Regions from separate parts of the Sporosarcina trichiuri genome, predicted to be linked through region 3. Evidence: riboswitches for the same ligand, from Rfam matches in the RefSeq annotation. Region 3 holds a riboswitch; each other region holds the start of a gene.
The links. Region 3 has a riboswitch for S-adenosylmethionine ahead of QWT68_RS13110 (bifunctional homocysteine S-methyltransferase/methylenetetrahydrofolate reductase). Riboswitches for the same ligand answer to the same signal wherever they lie in the genome.
Positions count from the first base shown of each region.

Region 1: linked by a shared signal. The riboswitch ahead of QWT68_RS09145 (hypothetical protein) and the one ahead of QWT68_RS13110 (bifunctional homocysteine S-methyltransferase/methylenetetrahydrofolate reductase) in region 3 are both predicted to bind S-adenosylmethionine.
Region 2: linked by a shared signal. The riboswitch ahead of metK (methionine adenosyltransferase) and the one ahead of QWT68_RS13110 (bifunctional homocysteine S-methyltransferase/methylenetetrahydrofolate reductase) in region 3 are both predicted to bind S-adenosylmethionine.
Region 4: linked by a shared signal. The riboswitch ahead of QWT68_RS15280 (cyclase family protein) and the one ahead of QWT68_RS13110 (bifunctional homocysteine S-methyltransferase/methylenetetrahydrofolate reductase) in region 3 are both predicted to bind S-adenosylmethionine.

Region 1 covers NZ_CP129119.1:1,763,052-1,768,773, reverse strand. The annotation lists gene QWT68_RS09165 (MBL fold metallo-hydrolase) at 1-199, shown strand, start outside; gene QWT68_RS09160 (sulfurtransferase TusA family protein) at 226-456, shown strand; gene QWT68_RS09155 (sulfite exporter TauE/SafE family protein) at 490-1,266, shown strand; gene QWT68_RS09150 (DMT family transporter) at 1,324-2,202, shown strand; gene QWT68_RS09145 (hypothetical protein) at 2,265-2,552, opposite strand; SAM riboswitch class I at 2,629-2,728, opposite strand; gene QWT68_RS09140 (ABC transporter substrate-binding protein) at 3,098-4,108, shown strand; gene QWT68_RS09135 (FecCD family ABC transporter permease) at 4,105-5,151, shown strand; gene QWT68_RS09130 (ABC transporter ATP-binding protein) at 5,138-5,722, shown strand, end outside.
Region 2 covers NZ_CP129119.1:389,502-395,223, forward strand. The annotation lists gene QWT68_RS02275 (alpha/beta hydrolase family protein) at 1-615, shown strand, start outside; gene pckA (phosphoenolpyruvate carboxykinase (ATP)) at 657-2,243, opposite strand; SAM riboswitch class I at 2,413-2,530, shown strand; gene metK (methionine adenosyltransferase) at 2,728-3,939, shown strand; gene QWT68_RS02290 (gamma carbonic anhydrase) at 3,994-4,512, opposite strand; gene QWT68_RS02295 (alpha/beta hydrolase) at 4,614-5,408, shown strand; gene lepB (signal peptidase I) at 5,424-5,722, shown strand, end outside.
Region 3 covers NZ_CP129119.1:2,608,556-2,614,277, reverse strand. The annotation lists gene QWT68_RS13125 (tellurite resistance/C4-dicarboxylate transporter family protein) at 1-941, opposite strand, end outside; gene QWT68_RS13120 (biotin transporter BioY) at 1,059-1,667, opposite strand; gene QWT68_RS13115 (hypothetical protein) at 1,793-1,978, opposite strand; SAM riboswitch class I at 2,157-2,258, shown strand; gene QWT68_RS13110 (bifunctional homocysteine S-methyltransferase/methylenetetrahydrofolate reductase) at 2,364-4,223, shown strand; gene metH (methionine synthase) at 4,204-5,722, shown strand, end outside.
Region 4 covers NZ_CP129119.1:2,992,643-2,998,364, forward strand. The annotation lists gene QWT68_RS15260 (methyl-accepting chemotaxis protein) at 1-497, shown strand, start outside; gene QWT68_RS15265 (HAD-IIB family hydrolase) at 530-1,297, opposite strand; gene QWT68_RS15270 (glycosyltransferase) at 1,260-2,483, opposite strand; gene QWT68_RS15275 (NADPH-dependent FMN reductase) at 2,773-3,345, shown strand; gene QWT68_RS15280 (cyclase family protein) at 3,384-4,133, opposite strand; SAM riboswitch class I at 4,242-4,349, opposite strand; gene QWT68_RS15285 (DMT family transporter) at 4,488-4,823, shown strand; gene QWT68_RS15290 (DMT family transporter) at 4,825-5,139, shown strand; gene QWT68_RS15295 (nicotinate phosphoribosyltransferase) at 5,219-5,722, shown strand, end outside.

The sequences.
Region 1 (5,722 bases), 850 kb from region 3:
CCTGGACTCGCTATTTTCGGATAACCACGGATTGGCTGTCGATGAGGAAGCGGAGTTCCGGAAACTCGTGACAGAGAACCTGCCGCCGCAGCCGAATGCCTATCAGGAAATCCGGAAGACCAACATGGGGATCCTATCCCCGGACGAAGAGTTGCAAAAGGAAATGGAGATCGGGCCAAACCGCTGTGCGGTCCGGTAACAAAACCAATCGAGGAGGAATTCAATATGGAAGCGAACTTATTTTTGGATGCAACAGGGCTGTCGTGCCCGATGCCGATCGTCAAGACACGTAACGCGATGAAAGAACTGCAGGCGGGGGAAATCCTGGAAGTCCGGACGACGGACAAAGGGGCGATTGCAGACCTGACGGCATGGACGCGCTCCGGAGGGCACGAACTGCTCGAACAGACGGAAACTGACGGCGTGCTGACGTTCTTCATCCGAAAAGGAAACTGATGACAAGCAGCTGACAGGAAAGGGGAGGGGACGATGACAGTTACACTGATTGCCGTGCTGTTCGTGATCGGGTTCGCCGGCTCATTCCTGTCCGGGATGGCGGGGATCGGCGGTGCGATCGTGAAATATCCGATGCTGCTGTACATCCCGCCGCTGTTCGGATTGTCCGCGTTCACCGCACATGAGGTGAGCGGCATCACGGCGGTGGAGATCTTTTTCGCCTCCATCGCGGGTGTGTTCGCCTACCGCGGAACGGGGCTGCTGCACAGACAACTGATCCTCTGGATGGGGGGCGCCGTCATCCTCGGCAGTTTCCTCGGCGGTTTGGGGTCCGGTTATTTGTCGGAGCAGACGGTGAATCTCGTCTACGGCGTCCTGGCCGCAGCGGCTGCCGTGCTGCTGTTCATCCCCCGGAAGAAGACCGAGGACCGGCCTGCGGAGGAGGTCACGTTCAATAAGTGGCTGGCCGCCGGTATTGCGTTCGTGATCGGTGCGGCTTCCGGGGTTGTCGGGGCAGGCGGGGCGTTCATCCTCGTACCGGTCATGCTGGCGGTGTTCACGGTGCCTGTCCGGATTGCGGCAGCTTCGTCGCTTGCCATCACATTCTTGTCGTCGATCGGCTCGGCGGCCGGTAAGATTGCAACCGGCCAGATCCTCTGGGGGCCCGCAGCGGTGCTGATCGCCGCAGCGCTCATCGCGTCCCCGCTCGGTGCGAAAGCCGCGCGGAAGACGGATCCCCGTATCATCAAATGGATCCTCGCGGTACTGGTGCTGGCGACAGCGGTCAATATATGGAGCGGTTTGCTGTAACTGATGCCGGCTGACTGGTAGACTGGAACACGGAATTCATCCAGACCGGAGGCCATTATGACGAATCGCAACAAAGGGATCTTACTATTGCTCGCATCGGCGTTCGGCTTCTCCCTCATGACGGCGTTCGTCAAGCTGTCGGGGGATGTGCCGACGATGCAGAAAACGATTTTCCGGAATGGCGTATCCATGGTGATTGCCTTCTTTTTTGTGGTCCATTTCAAGGAGCGGCTGTTCGGCCGCCGTGAGAACCAGGGCCTGCTGTTGCTGCGTTCCGCACTTGGTGCGCTCGGCATCATCCTGTTCTTCTATGCTATCGACCATCTCGTGCTGGCGGATGCGGACATGCTCAATAAGATGAGTCCGTTCTTCACGATCGTGTTCGCGGCGGTCTTTTTGAAGGAGCACGTCAAACCGTTCCAGGTGTACAGCATCCTCGTAGCGTTCCTCGGCACGCTGTTCATCATCAAACCGTCATTCTCGCTCGACATCGTGCCGTATGCGGCCGGCATTTTGTCGGCTGTGTTTGCAGGAGCTGCGTATACGGTGCTCCGCGCACTCGGCAGCCGGGAGCAGTTCTATACGGTCGTGTTTTACTTCTCAGGTTTCACGACAGTTGTGCTGCTGCCGTTCGTGCTGTGGACGTATGAGCCGATGAGTCTGCAGCAGACGATCTATCTGCTGCTGGCCGGGGTGTTCGCGACGATCGGCCAGTTCGGGATCACGCTCGCCTACAAGTTCGCACCGGCGAAGGAGATTTCGGTGTTCAACTATTTCACCGTCGTGTTCTCGGCGATCCTCGGCTTCTTCCTGCTCGGCCAGATCCCCGATTTGTACAGTTTCATCGGCTACTTCATCATCTTCGGTGCGTCGCTGTACATGTTTTTACGGAACCGCGGCGGCGAGGAAGTGCCGGCGGAGCTTGCGAAGAAATGACGCGATGCAATTGATAAACCCCCGTTCTGTGGAATCGATCCACGGAACGGGGGTTTTTCTGTTCATTTCTTCAGCTGTTCGGCGGCTGTCCCGAAGACGTCCTGCAGAAGGTCATTTTTGCGGCGCTCGATTTCCCGCTGGAGGTCGTCCGCCTGCTGCTGCAGCTCGGTGATCTTTTCCAGTTCTTTGCGGATCGCTTTCTTCGACAGCAGATCGCCCTGATCGAAATAGTCGATGTCCGCCTGCACCCGGGCGAGCGTCTGGTGGCGTTTCATGACGCCGGCCATGCTCGTCGGCTGCTTTCGCTGCGCCTTCTCCTTTTCTGCGTACAATTCCTCGATCGTCATCATATCGGTCACTCCTTCTGGATTTGCTGAACAAAAAACCCTCCCCCCGAAAGAGAAGAGCTGCAGTGTGCGCAAATTCCCCTCATCGGCCAGGTTTCCCTGTTGGCAGCAGCACCTTGCGCAAGCGCAGGTTGCTGAGACGTCATCGGGCCAAGTCCCTCGGTCTCTCTGGATAAGAAAAGAGTCGTTCATTCAGTTGAATCCAGTGTAGCACGGAAAGCAGCGTGCGGCAATGGGGCTGTCCGTGGACATATCGGACAGATCGGGGGTTGTATCGGACAGTTGGCGGGATGTATCGGACACATCACCGGGAGTATCGGACAAATGGCGCTGTATATCGGACATTTCGCTGAATTCATCGGCATCCAGGCACAATTCAGAGGGGAATCCCTTGCTCGCCGGCGACTTGTTATGATGGCGAACTCAGCAAACAGCAGGCATGGCTCCTAAGCACTAATTCTGAAAACTTAATTGACAACGATTCTCATTATCAATTATACTCTCAATTATTGAGATTCATTATCAATTACATAATAGGGGGAATGGAAATGAGGAAAACACTATTGGCAGCAGCCACCGCTGCAGGGCTGTTATTGCTTGCGGCGTGTGGTGCTGCGGACAACAATCAGGACAGCGGGAAAGAGCCGGATGTCTCTGCTGAAACAGCAGCCGCATCTGTACAGACTTCTCAATCTCTAGATGTAAATGAGAATGGAACGATAGAATTCCAGGATGCAGCAGGCGAGACGGTTTCATTCGAGGAGGCACCGGCATCTGCAGCGGCACTCAGCGGAGGGGATCTCGACATGCTGCTTGCGCTTGGCGCGAATGTCGTCGGCCGCCCGTCTTCCCAAGGGCCGGCTGCTGATGAACTGAAAGAGATCCAGGAGATCGGCAATCCGCACCAGCCGAACTTCGAGAAGATCGCGGAAGTGCACCCGGACGTGCTCGTCGCGTCCGCGAGTTTCAAGCAGCATGCGGCGAATCTCGAAGCACAGGGAACGAAAGTTGTCTACACAGCGGCCAATTCGGTCGATGACATCCTGCAGACGATCGGCAACTTCGGTCAGATGCTCGGCAAACAGGACGAAGCGGAGGAGCTGACAATGCAGATCGAGGATAAGATGGACCAGGCGGCGGGTCAGGCTGAGAAGAGAGGTGTCAAGACGCTGCTCGTGTACGGTGCGCCAGGCTCCTACCTCGCTGCGCTTCCGAACTCCCTGTCGGGGGATCTGCTGGAACGCGCAGGCGGGGAGAATATCGCTTCCGATTTGCCGAAAGAGGACAACTACCCGCAGTATGCGAGCCTGAGCACGGAAAAGATCATCGAGCGCAACCCGGAAGCGGTCATGCTCATCACGCACGGGGATCCGGAAGCGGTGAAGTCCGCATTCGAAGGGGAGATGGCGAAGAATCCGGCATGGAAAAACCTCGATGCAGTTAAGAACGGCAAGGTGACTGTACTGCCATCCCATCTGTTCGGCACGAACCCGGGGACGAAAGTGGCGGACGCGTTTGACGTGATGATTGAAAGCCTGAAGGAAGCGGAAGCCAAATGATCGCAGCCGGAGAACAGCGGACCGCCTGTAGTCCCGCACGTATCCATCCGCTCGCAAAACGGCGTGCAGCCGTACTGATCTCAGGGGCTGTCCTGCTCGTCATCGCGGCAGCGGTCAGCCTGATGGTCGGATCGGTATCGTTTACTTTCTCAGAGATCATGAACGGCCTGCTGAATGCGGATGACTCTCTGGAGCGGCGTATCGTCTGGGAACTCCGGCTGCCCCGGCTGCTGATCGGGCTGATCATCGGCATGTGCCTCGCCGCTTCGGGATCGATCCTCCAGGGGATCATGCGGAACCCGCTCGCGGACCCCGGCATTATCGGAGTATCGTCTGGAGCCGGCCTTGCCGCGACAATCATCATGATCATCTACCCGGCGTACATCATGCTGCTGCCCGCCGCGGCATTCCTCGGCGCGCTCATTACGGCTCTCGTGATCTATGCGATGTCCTGGAAAGGCGGGGCGTCGCCGGTCCGCATCATTCTCGTCGGCGTTGCTGTGAACGCAGTCATCGGCGCAGCGATGAGTGCGCTCATGCTGCTGTACAGCGACCGGGTACAGTCCGTGCTGCCGTGGCTCGCGGGCGGGATTGCGGGTGCAGGATGGGTGCAGCTCGGCTCCATCATCTGGTATGCACTGGCCGCGCTCGTTCTCTCGGTATTCGCCATTCCGCATATCCGGATTTTACGGCTCGGAGACGAAGTTGCAAAGCTGCTCGGCCACAAAGTCGAACGGAGCCGGTTTTACCTGATCATCCTGAGCACCCTGCTTGCGGGGATCGCAGTCAGTGTCGCCGGACTGATCGGTTTCGTAGGACTTGTCGTGCCGCACATCATGCGCTCGCTCGTCGGAGGCGACCACCGGTACTTGCTGCCGGCGTCCGCGATCGGCGGGGCGCTGCTCGTCATCACGGCGGACACGGTCGCCCGGACGGCATTCAATCCGATCGAACTGCCCGTCGGCATCCTGCTGTCGTTCCTTGGCGGGCCATTCTTCCTGTACTTGATTCAGAAACGGAGGGGTTCTTTTGCTGACAGCTGAACAAGTGTGCTACCGGCAGTCCGAGACGTTTGCGCTGGAGGATATCAATCTGACGGTCCGGGAGGGGGAGATTGTGAGCCTGATCGGTCCGAACGGGTCGGGGAAATCGACATTCCTCCGGGTCATCTCCCGGCTGCTGTCTCCTGATGAAGGGGCCGTCGTCCTTGATGGTCAGAAGATTTCGCAGCTCGATACACGAACGATTGCGAAGACACTGGCCATGCTGCCGCAGATGCATGACCACCAGCTCGATCTGACCGTCGGGGAACTCGTGGAATTCGGCCGGCACCCGCACCGCAGCCGGCATGGGCGGCTGTCTGCCGAAGATCGGGAGGTGGCGGAGTGGGCACTCGGGGTGACCGGAATGGACAAGTTCCGGGACCGGCTGCTCAACTCGCTGTCCGGCGGTGAACGGCAGCGTGCATGGATTGCGATGGCCGTGGCGCAGCGGCCGAAAGTCCTGCTGCTGGATGAACCGACGACGTACTTGGACATCGCCCACCAGCTCGAAGTGATGGAATTGGTCAGGGAGCTGAACGGGCAGTTCGGTATGACGGTGATCATGGTGCTG
Region 2 (5,722 bases), 840 kb from region 3:
CAGCATGTCGGCATGGTGCGGCCTGCCCGTGTCGCCCAGTTCGCAAGCCGGGGATTCGTCGTGTTCGCCCCGTATTACCGCGGCAACCGCGGCGGGGAAGGCCGCGATGAATTCGGCGGCGCGGATCTGCAGGATGCTGTCAGTGCAGTCGATGTCCTGAAACAGAGCACCAAATGGAAAGACGGCCGGATACACCTGTTTTCGTTTTCCCGCGGCGGTCTGATGGCGCTCTGGACAGCGATCCTCAGGGAGGATATCACTTCCACCGTCCATTGGGCGGGGGTGTCCGACGTCGTCTTCACTTACAAAGAGCGGGAAGACATGCGCAGGATGATGAAGCGGGTCATCGGCGGGTCCCCGAACAGTGCGCCGGATGCATACCGGGAACGGACAGCCTTGTTCCGAGTCGGTGAGATAGACGCACGTGTCCTGATCATCCACGGGCTGAAAGACGAGAACGTTTCGCCTGAGCAGTCCATCATGCTGGAGGACGCCCTCAGGGAAGCGCAGAAACCTGTGGAAACCTGGTATTTCCCGGACTACACCCACCATTTCCCTTCCTGGCACAATGCACAGATCGTCCGTGATCTGACGGATTGGATGAAAGCACAATAAAAGAACCTCCCGGCCGGGAGGTTCTTTTCGCTGCGTCAGAATCAGATGATCGGACCGCCTTTTTGGATGATCTCAGGTGAAACGTGATCGAATTTCTTGAAGTTCTCCTTGAACAGGTCCGCAAGCTCTTTTGCTTTGGCATCGTAGTCAGCCGGATTGCTCCAAGCGTTCCGCGGGTTCAGCACTTCGGCAGGCACGCCTTCGATTGCTGTCGGAATCTGAAGACCGAACGTAGCGGACGTTTCCGTTTCCGCAGTATCGAGCTCTCCGGACAGTGCTGCGCGCACCATCGTACGGGTATGCTTCAAGTCCATCCGTTTGCCGACACCGTATGCGCCGCCCGTCCAGCCTGTGTTGACCAGGAACACACGGGAGCCGTGCTCATCGATCTTCTTCCCGAGCATATCGGCATAGACCGTTGCAGGAAGCGGGAGGAATGGGGATCCGAAGCATGTCGAGAATGTCGCTTCCGGAGATGTGATGCCGCGTTCCGTTCCGGCGAGCTTGGATGTGAAACCGCTCAGGAAGTGGTACATCGCCTGCTCCTTCGTCAGCTTTGAGATCGGAGGGAGGACGCCGAACGCATCCGCAGTCAGGAAGATGATTGTTTTCGGGTGGCCTGCCACGGACGGCAGGACGATGTTGTCGATGTTGCCGATCGGATAGGCAGCCCGCGTATTTTCGGTCAGCGTGTTGTCATCGTAGTCCGGGATGCGTGTATCTTTATCGAGCACGACGTTTTCGAGAACTGTGCCGAATTGGATCGCACCATAGATTTCAGGCTCCTTCTCAGGGGAGAGGTTAATGCACTTCGCATAACATCCGCCTTCGATATTGAAGATGCCGTGATCCGACCAGCCATGCTCGTCATCACCGATCAGCTTGCGGTTCGCATCTGCTGAAAGGGTTGTCTTTCCTGTCCCGGACAAACCGAAGAATAATGCGGAATCGCCGTCTTCTCCGACGTTTGCTGAGCAGTGCATGGACAGGATCCCGTTTTCAGGAAGCAGATAGTTCATAACAGAGAAGATGGATTTCTTCATCTCTCCCGCATATTCGGTTCCGCCGATCAGGACGACTCGCTTTTCGAGGGAGATGATCACGAACGTCTCGGAATCCGTTCCATCGACTGCAGGATCCGCTTTGAACGAAGGGGCAGCCAGGATCGTGAACTGAGCCTCATGCGTCTTCAGTTCCTCTTCCGTCGGCCGGATGAACAGCTGGTGGACAAACAGGTTCTGCCAGGCATACTCGTTGACGACCTGGATGGAAAGTTGTGATGATTTGTCGGCACCTGCGAAGCCTTTGAAGACGAAGAGCTCATCTTTTGCTTTCAGGTGGCCGAGCACTTTGTGGTACAATGAATCGAAATGGTCCTCGGAAATCGGACGATTCACAGAACCCCAGTCGATGTTCTCTTTGGAAGGGGTCGCTTCCACTATGTAACGGTCTTTAGGTGAACGGCCGGTGTATTTACCGGTCTGCGCTGTAACGGCTCCATCGGCTGACAGCTTTGCCTCTCCGCGGGACACTGCCTTTTCAACCAATACAGGCACTGACGGCTGCATGGTGACGGTTGGTCCGGAAAGAAGCTCTTTGAGTCCATTATCAAGTTTCGCTGAAATCATAGGTCGATTACCGTCCTTTTCATTATAGCCCTCGATGGGGCGCTATATTTTGAATTAGTATAACACATTAAGAATAATAAACTATACTAATTGAAAACTCAAGTGAGAGATACGGAAAAATGTTTGACAACCGGTGTCTTTTTTCGTAGCATAGATAGTTGAACGGATACTCTTATCCCGAGCTGGCGGAGGGACAGGCCCTATGATGCCCGGCAACCTGCACAGACGTCCTTGTCTGTGAGAAGGTGCCAAACCTGAAGCAGGGATCACTCCCTGGACGATAAGAGTGAAAGGTGCCTGTAAACATATGCCTTTCCTCATGTATGCGATACGTGAGTGAGAGGCTTTTTCTATTATATGGTTCGCCTTTGTCCTTGGTACCGTTAACGTCGCTTCTCTTCAGGCGCGGGACGAAACTGGGAAAACGAGAGTACCGTATCACGAATCCGCTGCAGGGAAGCCTGCGGCTGAAGGAGGAAATCAGATGACTAATCGGCGGCTGTTCACTTCAGAGTCGGTAACGGAAGGCCATCCGGACAAAATGTGCGACCAGATTTCAGATGCGATCCTGGATGCCATCATCGCAGAGGATCCGAATGCACGGGTGGCATGCGAAACAACAATTACGACAGGTCTCGTGCTGGTGATCGGTGAAATCACGACGACGACCTATGTCGACATCCCGAAAGTGGTCCGGGAAACCGTCAAGGAGATCGGCTACACACGTGCGAAATTCGGCTTTGACTACGAGACATCATCCGTCCTGACGTCAATCGACGAACAATCACCGGATATTGCGGCGAGTGTGGATGTCGCCCTCGAAGCGAGGGAAGGGCAGATGGACGACGAAGAACTGGAAGCGATCGGTGCTGGGGATCAGGGCCTGATGTTCGGCTTTGCGTGCAACGAAACGGAAGAGCTCATGCCGCTGCCGATCAGCCTGGCGCACAAGCTGTCGCGCCAGCTCACGAAGGTCCGGAAAGACGAAACCCTCGATTACTTGCGGCCGGACGGCAAGACGCAAGTGACGATCGAGTATGACGGGGACAACCAACCGGTGCGTGTCGATACGATCGTCACATCGACACAGCACCACCCGGAGGTGACGCTCGAGCGCCTGCAGCACGATATCCGGCAGTATGTCATCGACGCGGTCGTGCCTGCGCATCTGCTTGATGAGGAGACGAAGTATTTCATCAACCCGTCAGGCCGTTTCGTCATCGGCGGACCGCAGGGGGATGCCGGCTTGACCGGACGCAAGATCATCGTCGACACGTACGGCGGCTATGCCCGCCACGGCGGCGGTGCCTTCTCGGGCAAGGATGCGACGAAAGTGGACCGCTCGGCTTCGTATGCGGCCCGCTACGTGGCGAAGAACCTGGTCGCTGCAGGGCTTGCCGACCGCTGTGAAGTGCAGCTTGCGTATGCAATCGGTGTTGCGAAACCTGTGTCGATCTCCGTGGATACGTTCGGCACCGGTCAGCTGTCCGAAGATGTACTGGTGGAACTCGTCAGGAAGCATTTCGATCTCCGGCCTGCCGGGATCATCAAGATGCTCGACCTGCGCCGTCCGATTTACAAGCAGACGGCCGCCTATGGCCACTTCGGCAGAACGGATGTCGATCTGCCGTGGGAACGCACCGACAAAGCGGAGACGCTGAGAGCAGGAGCGGTCCATGCCGGCCGGACGCTATGATGAAAAAAAGCAAGGCAGCGGAATAGTCGCTGCCTTGCTTTTGGTATAGGATGATCAGCTCTTCTGCTGCATCCGCTTATACGATTGTCCCTTTTCCACATAGCTCGCGGTGATACGCGCCATATCCGCCCGGTCCGCTTCGTTCAGCTCCCGTACGACTTTTGCTGGGGAGCCAAGTGCGAGCATGCCGGGAGGGATTGTTTTTCCCGGCGGCACCAGGCTGCCTGCGCCTAGGAATGCACCTTCTCCGATAACCGCGCCGTCCAGGACGATAGATCCCATTCCGACCAATGCCCCTTTTTTGACAGTGCAGCTGTGCAATGTAACCTTATGGCCGATGGTGACGTCATCTTCTATGATAAGCGGGGTGCCCGGGCTCTGGTGCAGGCAGGACAGATCCTGGATACTGACGTTCCTGCCGATACGGGTCGGTGCAACGTCACCCCGGATGACTGTGCTGAACCAGACGGATGATCCCGCACCGATCTCGACATCGCCGGTGATGACGGCATGGTCGGCGACAAATACCGATTCGTCAAGGACCGGTGTGACTTCATTATATGGATAGATCATGGAATACCCTCCTTGTGATGCAATGCTGTATAATAATTTTACCAAAGTTTCAGAGTGTGCACAAAGAAGGTTGCATAAGGCAATAAAGGGAGGAACCTATCATGTGGAAATGGGAAGCGGACGGCCAGGCGAAAGCGGTTGTCGTGATCGTGCACAGTGCGTATGAAAATCATCATCGCCATGCCTGGCTCATCCAGCAGTTCCGTATCTCGGGCTTTGATGTCATCACCGGGGACCTTCCCGGTCACGGACCGGATGACAAAGGCAGTCCGCACGGCGAGTCTTTCGATGACTATATGGAATTCACGGGTAAAATGATCGAGGCGGCACTGAAGGAGACGGTGCCTGTATTTGTAGTGGGGCATGGGCTAGGAGCCGTGATGGTGATCCGGACGCTGCAGCGAAGACAGTTGGAGTGCGCCGGAGTCATCCTCAGTTCGCCATGGCTCGTGCTCAAACACCAGCCGCCGAAATTTTCGTCGATGCTGACGCGTATCGCTGGATCCATGAAGCTGGACCACGGTATCACATACGATATGCTGTCGAGGAATGAGGAGGAACGGCCGAAGACACGCCATGCGCCAGAAGTCCGGTCAATTGTCACCGGGAGCTGGTATAAGGAGATGGCGGCGTTCACAAAAGGGGCCGTCCAATCCGAAAAGCCGGTGCAGGACGTGCCGATGCTCATCCATACAGCGGGTGCAGACCGTCTGACGGACATCCGGGAAACGAAAAAATGGCTGAAGCGCCAGCCGCTGACTGAATTTCAATTCAAGGAATGGCGCGGTTTTTATCACGATGTCTATCTGGAGCCTGAACGGGAAGAAGTGTTCCAGTATACGAAATCATTCATCGATAACGGCCTGCGCTCGCTTGGCTATGTGATAGAGAACTGAATTGGAGGGACAGCAATGGAAGAAGGAACAAAGAAAGAATTTTGGTCATGGGGGAAATCCCTGGTCGCCGCAGTCATCATCGCAATCATCGTCCGGCAATTCCTATTCACGCCGGTCATCGTCTCCGGCGAGTCGATGGAGCCGACCTACCATGACCGGAACCGTGTCGTCATTTCAAAAATTTCATCACTCGATCATTTCGATAAAGTCGTATTCCATGCGCCGAATGCTGAAGAAGATTTCATCAAACGGGTTATCGGACTGCCGGGCGATACGGTCGTCATGAAAGATGATGTCCTCACCATCAACGGCAA
Region 3 (5,722 bases):
AGGACCGATACAAACGGCAGCTGAAGCGCTTTTGAAAACTGGAATGTTCCGGCTGTGTACATGGCCAGCGGGAACACCATACTCCAGATCTGCGGATTGTAGCGGATCGGCGGACGGTGGAATCCATAATGCCAGATCGTCAGGATCACCAGCAGAGGGATCCACCAGGTGCCTGTAATCCAGAAGAACAGCGTGAATCCTTTCAGGAATGGCGTAATCTCATTGATAAGCGGGAAATACTCGGCATGCAGGATCAGACTGGAACCGGCAAGTGTCGTGATCGCCAAGGCGCCCATGCTGATCCAGTACGGCGGCGATAATTCGCCGTAGGAAAACCGGACAAATGCAAAGCGGTAGAAGATGAGGGCCATCAGCGGGAGATAGAGCATGCTGCCCAGGAAGTACATGGATAACGATGTGAACAAAAGGATGTCCTGATGCTGATGGACAGATGGCGACAGCAGGGTTCCAAGCACAGCAATGGATTGTGTCGCGACAGAGGACAGCAGCCATGTGCCATTGAACCCTTTTTCAAGCGGCGGTTTCTCTTTCCGGATGGTCATCGCCGTGAAAAACGTATACATAATAACAGCCCAGAGGATGAGTGCGGTGAACCAGAGGACTTTCGCTATCATGATGCAGCCGCCTGTCAGCAGCAGCTGGCTCCCGAAGACAGCCGTCCCGGCAACCAGAGTGAAAAAGCCCGCTCCTTTGCTGTGGCTGACGACATCAACCCGCAGTTCACGCGGCCAGCGGAACAGACGTATCAGCGTCATCAGCCAGAGGACCGTATACAGCACTGTATTGACTGCGATCAGAATAGGCGCAAGTCCGTGGAATCCAAGCAGGTTGAGCCCGACTGCGAGAGCGCCCGTAGCCATGACGGAGGCGAAACTGCCTGGAAACAGATGCTTGGCCTGCTTCATCAGTATATCGATCATCGTTCTGTCTCCTTTTTCGTCTGAGAATAATTACACTATTCCCCACTCAGCAGCCGGCAAGCCTGAAAACGCTGAAAACCCGCCTGCGGCAATAGCAGGCGGGTGCATGGAACGCATTTACAGTGACCGGCGGATTTTGAGGATGCGCACCATCCGATGGCCGAATATGCCGGCAAGGACTGCCAAAATGACATCTTTCGGGATTGTCGGAAGCATCCAGATCCAGGCGATTTTATACGTGAATGCATCCGGCGCGGCTGCCCAGAGCTTGTACGCCGCGTACATCCAGTTCGTGCCGATCGCATAGTTGATGACGAATCCGATAAGTGCTGCAGCGATGAAGGCAGGCAGGGTGCCTTTCTTCTCGACGATTTTACCGGCAGCGTATGCCACAGCTATGAAGGAAAGGATAAAGCCGAATTGTGTACTGACGACCGTACTGAAACCTCCGCCGAATTTTGCGAAGACCGGCGCGCCGGCCAGGCCGATCGCCATATATACCGTCATGGCGGCAGCGCCGTAGCGGCTTCCGAGAAGCAGGCCGGCCAACGTCGCGAAAAACGTCTGCAGCGTGATCGGCACGCCGCTGACCGCCATCGCGGGTATGAAGTACGTAATATTCGCCCCGATCATCATCAAAGCCGCGAACATGGCGGAATAGACGAGGCCGAGTGTACCGGATATCGTTTTCGACCGGTTCGGTTTCATTGCTGCTGTTGTTCCCATCCCAGACACCCCTTAACTATTTGTATGGATTAAGAATAAGTGTCTTTTGGATTTGTGTCAACTCAATTTTAACTTAGGTTGACTCAATTTCAGTCAAAAAAAACGGACAGGCGCTTCCCCGTCCGTCAGCGGCGCTCCCCTTCGTCTTTCGGGAACAGGAAAAATGAAATGACCCCGCTGACGATCATCGCGCCTATCGTTATATACAATCTGGACATGACGGGCACATCCGTATAATTTCTGCTTAGCATCACCCAGGCGATCCCGCCGACCAGCAGCGCAATCGGGATGATGAATTTAAACGCCCGCATAGCAATCCCCTTTCCGTACTTGTCCACCAGTTTACCATATCCGGCCGGGGATGGGACAGGGCCGTATACCTCTTTCCTCCGATCACCGGCTGCCATGATGGAGACATCAATTCGTCTATTGACGGAACTCTCAAACAACGGTATGATATGTTCAATAATTATTACAACTGAATAGTCATTCTTATCAAGAGAAGCGGAGGGACTGGCCCTGTGATGCTTCAGCAACCAGCCATATGGTCAGGTGCTAATTCCAGCGGATACAGGATCCGGCAGATGAGGAGAAGACAATCATTATACAGATGACAAAGCCTTCTTCGTTTTGCGAAAAGGCTTTTTTTCTATTCACTGCTTCAGCGCACTGCCGCAAGAAAGGACGGATGATCAGATGGACTTATTGGAACGCTTGAAAAACGAAGTGCTCGTCGGCGATGGCGCAATGGGGACCTTGCTGTACGCCGAAGGGCATGATTTCTGTTACGAACAGCTGAATGTGGAGAAACCGGAACTGATCGGAGACATCCACCGGCAGTACATCGCTGCCGGCGCGGATATCATCCAGACGAACACCTACAGCGCCAATGCGGTGAAACTCGCCCGGTACGGCCTGGAGCACCGTGTCAGGGAATTCAACGAAGCGGGCATCGCCATCGCAAAGGAAGCTGCCGAAGCCGGCGGTCAGTACATACTCGGCACCATCGGCGGGCTGCGCAGTGTCGGTAAGAACGAAGTCTCTCCCGAAGAAGTGCCGGCGATCGTCCGGCAGCAGGCGGAAGTGCTGCTCGCCGGCGGTCCGGACGGCCTGCTGCTGGAAACGTACTATGATTTCGATGAACTGAGCGCGGTCGTTACCCAGTTGCGGAAGCTTACAGATATCCCGCTGATCGCGCAAGTGTCCATGCACGAACCCGGGGTGCTGCAGAACGGACTTCAGCTGAATGAGGCGCTGCACCGTCTCGAGTCTCTCGGCGCCGATGTGGTCGGTGTCAACTGCCGGCTCGGCCCGTATCACACCATCCAGGCATTCGAAGGGGTCGACCTGCCGGAGAAGGCATTCCTGTCCGCCTATCCGAATGCCAGCCTGCTCGACGTGGAGGACGGCCGGATCGTCTATGTGTCGGAGACGGATTATTACGGGAGAGCGGCAAAGATGCTGCAGGAAGAAGGCGTCCGGCTGATCGGCGGCTGCTGCGGCACGACGCCTGCACACATCTCGGCTGTTAAGACGAGGCTGGCCGGAACGGTGCCGATCTCGGAAAAGAAAACTGCAGAGCGTAAACCGGTCATCATCCGTGAACCGGAGCCGGCCCGCTATGAGCCGCTGCACGAGAAAGCGAAGCGTGAACGGACGATCCTCGTGGAGCTGGATACACCGAGGCACCTGGAGACGGAAAACTACCTGGAAGGCGCAAGACAGCTGAAAAAGGCAGGTGCGGACGCCGTAACGATGGCGGATAACTCCCTCGCCTCCCCGCGCATCAGCAATGTGGCCATGGCGTCCCTCGTGAAGCATCAGGATGATGTCCGGCCGCTCGTGCACATCACATGCCGCGACCGCAACCTGATCGGACTGCAGTCCCATCTGATGGGGCTTGATGCACTTGGTATCCACGATATTCTCGCAGTGACCGGGGATCCGACGAAAATCGGGGACTTCCCCGGGGCGACCAGTGTCTATGATGTATCGAGCATGGAGCTGTTCCAACTCATCAAACAGCTGAACAAAGGGATTTCCTTCTCCGGCAGACCGCTGCGCAAAAAAGCGAATTTCTCGGTTGCGGGCGCCTTCAATCCGAATGTCCGTGTCGTGGAGCGCGCGGTCAAGCGGCTGGAGAAGAAGATTGAGAACGGCGCGGATTATTTCATCTCCCAGCCGGTCTATACGAAAGAGAAGATCATCGAGATCCATGAAGCGGTCAGCCATCTCGAAACACCGATCTTCCTCGGAATCATGCCGCTGACGAACAGCCGCAATGCCGAGTTCCTCCATCACGAAGTGCCGGGCATCAAACTGTCCGATGACGTGCTCGCGCGCATGAAGGATTGCGGGGATGACCGGGAGGCAGCCACAGCGGAAGGGCTCCGCATCGCCAAGGAACTGATCGACACAGCGGCAGGACTCTTTAACGGGATCTATCTGATCACACCATTCCTGCGCTATGACATGACAGCTGAACTGATCCGCTATATAAAAGAAATCGACGCCGAAGCAGAAAGGGAGATGCACCATGCCGCAATCACGCATTGAGACAGAACTGAAGAAGAGGATACTGGTCATGGACGGCGCGATGGGCACGATGCTGCAGAACGCGGACCTGACTGCGGAAGATTTCGGCGGCGACGCCTTCGAAGGCTGTAACGAGTATTTGAACCTGACGAAGCCTGAAGTGCTCAGGAAGATCCACCGGGAATACCTCGAGGCAGGCGCCGATATCATTTGTACGAATACGTTCGGCGGAACACCTGTCGTCCTGGATGATTATGACCTTGGCAGTCGTGCGGAGGAGATCAACCGGAGAGGGGCGGAGCTCGCCCGCAGTGCGGCCGACAACTATTCGTCACCTGAACAGCCGAGATTCGTCGCAGGGGCGATGGGTCCGACGACAAAGACACTGTACGTGACGGGCGGTATTACGTTCGACCGGCTGGCAGATGACTTCTATGTCCAGGCGAAAGGGCTGATCGAAGGCGGCGCTGACCTGCTGCTAATGGAGACGAGCCAGGATATGCTGAACGTCAAAGCGGGAACGGTCGGCATCCGGCGGGCGTTCGAAGAGACCGGCCGTGAACTGCCGGTCATGATCTCCGGGACGATCGAACCGATGGGGACAACACTCGCAGGCCAGAGCATCGAAGCGTTCTATGTATCGATCGAACATATCCGGCCGCTGTCCGTCGGGCTGAACTGTGCGACCGGCCCGGAATTCATGACGGACCATCTGCGGTCGCTGTCGGAGCTTGCAACCGGATTCGTCAGCTGTTATCCGAACGCCGGCCTCCCCGATGAAGAAGGGCATTACCACGAATCGCCCGAGTCGTTATCGACCAAGCTGGAAGGCTTCGCCGAAAAGGGCTGGCTGAACATCGTCGGCGGCTGCTGCGGGACAACGCCTGCCCATATCCGGGCGATCCGGCAGGCCGTTGATGGCAAAACACCGCGCACACGGCCTGCCGAGGAGGATGCACACGGGCATGTGGTGTCCGGTATCGAACCGCTCCTCTATGATCCAAGCATGCGCCCGATCCTGGTCGGTGAACGGACGAACGTCATCGGTTCGCGCAAATTCAAACAGCTGATCGCCGATGGCAAGATCGAGGAGGCGGCGGAAATCGCCCGGGCCCAAGTGAAGAATGGCGCACATGTCATCGATGTCTGTCTGGCGAATCCCGATCGCGATGAACTGACGGATATGAGAGACTTCATGCGGGAAGTCGTCAAGAAGGTGAAAGTGCCGTTCGTCATCGACTCGACGGATGAACAGGTCATCGAGGAAGCATTGAAATACTCACAGGGAAAGGCGATCATCAATTCCATCAATCTGGAGGATGGCGAAGAACGCTTCGATGCCGTTCTGCCCATCGTCAAGAAGTACGGTGCCTCGGTCGTCGTCGGGACGATCGATGAAACCGGCATGGCGGTGACGCGTGAGCGGAAACTCGAGATTGCCGAGCGGTCCTATGAACTACTGACGGGTAAGTGGGGGCTCGCGCCCGAAGACATCATCTTCGACCCGCTCGTCTTCCCCG
Region 4 (5,722 bases), 380 kb from region 3:
ATGCTGCGATCGAAGCGGCGAGAGCCGGGGAAAATGGCAGAGGATTTGCTGTCGTTGCGGATGAAGTCCGGAAACTTGCGGAACAGTCGTCGAATGCCGCAGCTCAGGTAGGTACCCTGATCCGGGCGATCCAGCAGGATATCGGTCACTCGGTGTCTGCAATCGGACGGGGGAACGAAGCGGTCAAACTGGGAACGGGGCTTGTGGAAGAAACCGGCGCGCTTTTCAGCAAGATTTCAGAGTCCATCCAAAGTATTTCAAGCCAAATTGAAGGTGTTTCGGAAAGTACGATGCGGAACAGGGAAGAATCCACCCGCATGGCGGAAGTCGTCGGACAGACGGCAGCCATCGCGATGCAGTCCGCAAGTCATGCAGAGACGATCGCCGCAACTGCCGAAGAGCAGACGGCGTCCATGGAAGAAATCGCTGCCGCCTCGGAAACACTTGCGCGAATGGCGGAAGGGCTTCAGGAATCCGTTCGTAAGTTCACATTGTAAGCAACAGGAAAAAAGCTGTCCGGACAAGTCGATCACGACTTGCCGGACAGCTTTTTCGGTTTATATTCGGTTGAGTTCGCTGACCCATAAAAATATTGCCAGGCATCGCAGATACCGCCTGCACAGTGCCGGTCCGCCCGGTACAGGGTCTGCCGATCGGATATCGCCTGCAGTTCCGGATGTGCATTGCCGACAATGACGGACGGCCACTCACGATCAAGCATATCGATATCATTTCCGGAATCTCCGGCGACAAGCAGACGGACATCCGGACGCGCGTATGTCCGGATTACATAGTCCAGCGCATTCCCTTTTCCGGCCCCCTTCGGCAGCACATCCACGTCCCGATTGGAACTGAAGATGAATTCGTGAGGAATCGCCTGCTTCTCCAACGCTTGCCGGAACTGACGGACAGCAGCTGTATCGCCTTCCGTAGTGAACGACACGCGCCGGTCATCCGGCAGGTTCTGCAACTGCAGGGAAGGGAAACGTCCCGCGCAAGTTTTCACGGAATCAGGATTCCAATCCGCTGTCATCTTTTCCTGCCATGCGGAGTCTTCCTTCCAGTCAGGCATGTGCCAGATGGCTGTCCCGACATCTGATATGACAAGATCCGGTATCGGCAGGTGTTCGGCTGCCATCAGTTCCTTCACGGAATCCGCATGACGGCCGGTTACGTAGACCAGCGAGACGCCTCCCGTTTCCTGCTTGAGAAGAATGGTCAGTTCCTCAAGTTCTTCAGGCATGCCGACCAGCGTATTGTCAAGATCGGTTGCCAACATATGTGTCTTTGAGTGCATAGCCGGCTCCTTCGTATAATTTATCCACTTTTCTCGCGATGCGTGTCCAGTCGAAATTCTGCTTAGCGAATTCTGCAGCTTTCCGGCCGAGCTGTCTGGCGATATCGGGTCGTTTTGCCAGTAATCCCATTGCGGAGGCGAGTTCCTTCACATTGCCGGGAGCCGTCTGTAACCCTGTTTTCTGATCCAGCACGATGTCGCCGAGTCCGCCTACTTTGGATGCGATGACAGGGCTTCCGCAGGCCTGTGCTTCCGCAGCGACCATACCGAACGATTCGTAATAGGAAGGGACGATGACGGCGAGACTGTCACGGAACTCCTTAGCCAGACGGTCTTGCGGCTGGCAGCCGAGAAACTCGACGTGGTCCTCGATCCCCTGTACCGCCTTCTTCAATTCCTCTGAGATCGGCTGCTTCGTAACCGGGTCCACCTGCTTTTCATCCCCGCCGATGACACGGAGCTTAACTGGGGAGGATAGAAGGTTGGTATGGGTTAACAGCTTGAATGCGCGGAGCAGCGTATAGATGCCTTTTGTTTTCTCCAGACGCCCGGCGAAGGTGAATGTCATCGGCTGGAGGGGAGAAGGCTTGTCAGGCGTGAACGCACTGTCCACACCGATCGGAATGACCGAGATGGGGGCAGGCTGTTTCACGGACGACTGGATCAGCGCTTTCTCCGTCAGTGAAGTGGCGATGACTGTAGTGGCGGAAGCGAGAATCTCCCGTTCCGCTTTCAGACGGCGTGCTTCACGCACACCCGTTGCTTGTTCTTTTGCAACGGCGAGCGAATGGGAAGTATGGAACCAGGGTATGGAATGCATTTCAGTAAGGCGTATTCCGAGAAGCCCGGAGAGCCAATAGTGGGTATGCAGAATATCATATCGGGAAAAATCCTGCAGAGTCAGCATTTCAGCAAGAAACGCGGGAAGGAGCTGTATCATTTTCGTTTTTGCGACGAACCCTTTCCGGCCGGCAGCCACCCGGATGACACGGCAGCGCTGTCCGAACGATTCGAATTGAGGAGCCGTTTCGTCAGCCCAGTGTGTAAACACATCGACAGAATGCCCGCGGGCATCCAGTGCCAAAGCCAGCTGCTTCACGTAATTATTCTGTCCTCCAGCCTGACTTGTCCCCAGGGATGCCAGCGGATCGCCATGGTCTGAAATCATACAGATTGTTTTTGCCATATTACACTCCTCCAATATATATAAAAATCGTTAACATTAAAAATAAGCGTAATAGTTTAATACCCTATGTTAAGGGAATGTAAACATATTTTTAATGGAAACCATTTAAATCTTCTTAACGATAATGTAAAAGACAGAAGAAGTGGGCCGAAAATCACCATCCCGGGCAATATTGTGGAGGGAGTGCGGATAAATCTGCGGAGGATGAGCAAAATAGTTATGGCAGCCCGAAAAACGTGATACGATAAAATATGTTGAAATAAAGATAAATCAAAAGGAGTTTTCCACTATGCCAATTCGTGTAAAAGCGATCATCGGAAGTACAAGTTCGGCTTCCTACAATAGACGTCTTATCAATTTCATGCAGAAACGCTATGCGGACAAGCTTGACATTACACCCGTGTCCATTAATGATGTCGAAATGTTTTCCGTCGATATCGAGAACGATCCGCCGTCAGGTGCTCGCGCGTTCAAGGAAGATGTCAAAGATTCGGACGCTGTCCTCTTCGCCGTACCGGAATACAATTTCTCCATTCCGGGCGCTTTGAAGAATGCCCTCGACTGGCTGTCCCGCGGCGGGGAAGCGACATTGCGCGATAAGCCGGCATTCATCGTCGGTTCCTCGATGGGCGTGTTCGGAAGTGTGCGGGCGCAGATCCACTTGCGGGAGATCCTGTCCAATCCCGGCCTTTCACCGCTCATCCTACCGAATAACGAAGTGTACATCGGTTCGATCCATAACAAGCTGAGCGAGGACGACGAGCTTACGGATGAGCCGACTGTCGCATTCCTCGATTCGGTCGTCAGCAATTTCGTCGATTTCTATGAGCGCATGACGGAAATCCACGGAAAGAAAGCATAACAAAAACGCTCTGCCGATGATCGGGCAGAGCGTTTTTGTTATGGCAGGATGGCGAACGATCGTACAGGGAAGCCGGACGCTTTTTCAGGCTTCGGCACGATGTTGAAGATGACAGCGCCGCGCGTCGGCAGTTTGTCGAGATTGGTCAGCAGCTCAACCTGATACGTATCCTGTTCCAGGACATAATATTCCCCATGGAGGGCGCCGTTTCTCCTGAAATCCGCGGCTGAATCGGTATCGAACGTTTCATGACCGACCGCTTTCACACCGCGTTCCTCGAACAGGAATTTCAGTGCATCCAGACCCCAGCCGGGAATCCGGTTATTCCCGTCCTCGTCTTTGTTGCAAAAAGCGGCTTCATCCGGCCAGCGTTTGCTCCAATCCGTCCGCAGTGCGACGAACGTACCCGATTCGATCGGGCCATTTGCTTCTTCGAATGCGAGAAGGTCCTGCTTCGAGCAGGTGAAATCATGGTCTGCTGCCGCTTTCTCCGATTGATCGATGACAATCAGCGGCAGCACAAGTTCTTTCAGTTCCAGTTCATTCAGGTACCGTGTGTCGCGTACGAAGTGGATCGGTGCGTCGATATGGGTGCCGTATTGGCCCGCGAACGAAAATTGCTGGGCGAAGAACCCGTCATCATGGCTGAACAGCGTCTTGAACTCGGCGTTCTCGAACATGAAGAAATGAGGGGAGTCCGGACCGAACGTATGCGTCAGATCCACCCACTCTTTCGATTTCAATGCTGCCAGTGCAGTCAGTACATCAGTTTGTGTTTGTGTCGTCATCTCAAATCCCGCCTTCATCGTTTATTGCCGGCAACCCGGCTGCTGTTGAATGAAAAAAAGAAGACCCCCAAGCAGATGAGGGTCTTCTCTGAATACACAGTATGTCAGCTCTCATCTTCGGAGCGCAGTCGGCACTCCCTGGAGTTAGCACCTCGGCCGTTACGGCTGGTTGCTGAGATATCATCGGGCCAGTCCCTCCATCTCTCTGAATGAGAAGTTTATTAAATTGTTCGAAAACTGTAAATAGATAGTATCATGCGCGGCGGAAGAAAGCAACAATGATTTTACAGTTGTCCTGTTGAGAAGTTTGGTATACTCCTCTATAGCAAGGAAAGAGGGACGGAGGTTTTTCAGTTGGCTTGGATCTATGTGGTTCTTGCAGCGGTCGTTGAAGTGTTCTGGGTCGTCGGACTCCGCCATGCAGACACACCTCTTGAATGGGCAGGAACAGCGCTTGCCATTATCTTCAGCTTTTTCTTCATCATCAAAGCATGCGAAACGATTCCGTCAGGGACTGTCTATGCGGTGTTCACAGGCAGCGGGGCGGCGGCAATCGTGCTGGTCGATACTCTTGTATTCGGCACACACTTGAAGCCGGTCGGCCTGCTGTTCATCGGGCTGATCCTGGTCGGGGTGATCGGCATCAAGCTGACAACCGGTCCGAGTGATGCGGAAGAGGGAGGTGCATGAGGTGGCGTGGATATATCTCGTGATCGCAAGCTTCGGTGAAATTTTCGGAGTCATGTGCATCAACTGGTTCATACAGAAGAAGACACTGGGACGGCTTGCTCTGCTGATCGTGTCATTCGGCGGGGGATTCGTTTTCCTGTCGCTGGCGATGCGGTCGATTCCGATGGGGACTGCGTATGCAATCTGGACAGGGCTCGGTGCTGCCGGTGCCGTCCTGATCGGCATCCTGCTGTTCGGGGAATCCGCAGGCTGGAAACGAATGCTGTTTCTGGCATGCATCATTGCAAGTGCAGCCGGCCTGAAACTGTTCAGTTGAAGCAGTTAGGAAATCGGTTGAAAAGGGTAAAGGGATGGACAAGCATTCCTACAGAACAAATCGGAAGAGGCGAATAGACGTGAGCTCAAAGTATACAGATGACAGCTGGGCACTACATACAGACCTGTATCAGATCAATATGATGGAAACGTATTGGGCTGAAGGCATCCATGACAAGAAGGCGGTCTTCGAGCTGTATTTCAGGAAACTCCCCTTCGGCAACGGGTATGCCGTTTTCGCAGGACTCGAGCGGGTGCTCGATTATTTACGCAAGCTCCGGTTCACTGACAGCGATATCGATTACTTGAAGGAAGAGCTGCATTATAAGGAGGATTTCCTCGACTATCTGAGAGGCGTCCGATTCACGGGGGATCTGTATTCCATGAAGGAAGGGGAAACCGTCTTCGGCAACGAGCCGATCATGCGCGTGGAGACGACGCTGGCTGAAGCGCAGCTGATCGAGACGGCACTCCTCAACATCGTCAATTACCAGACGCTGATCGCGACGAAAGCGAGCCGCATCAAGCAAGTGGTGAAAGACGAGCAGGTCATGGAGTTCGGCAGCAGGAGGGCCCAGGAGATG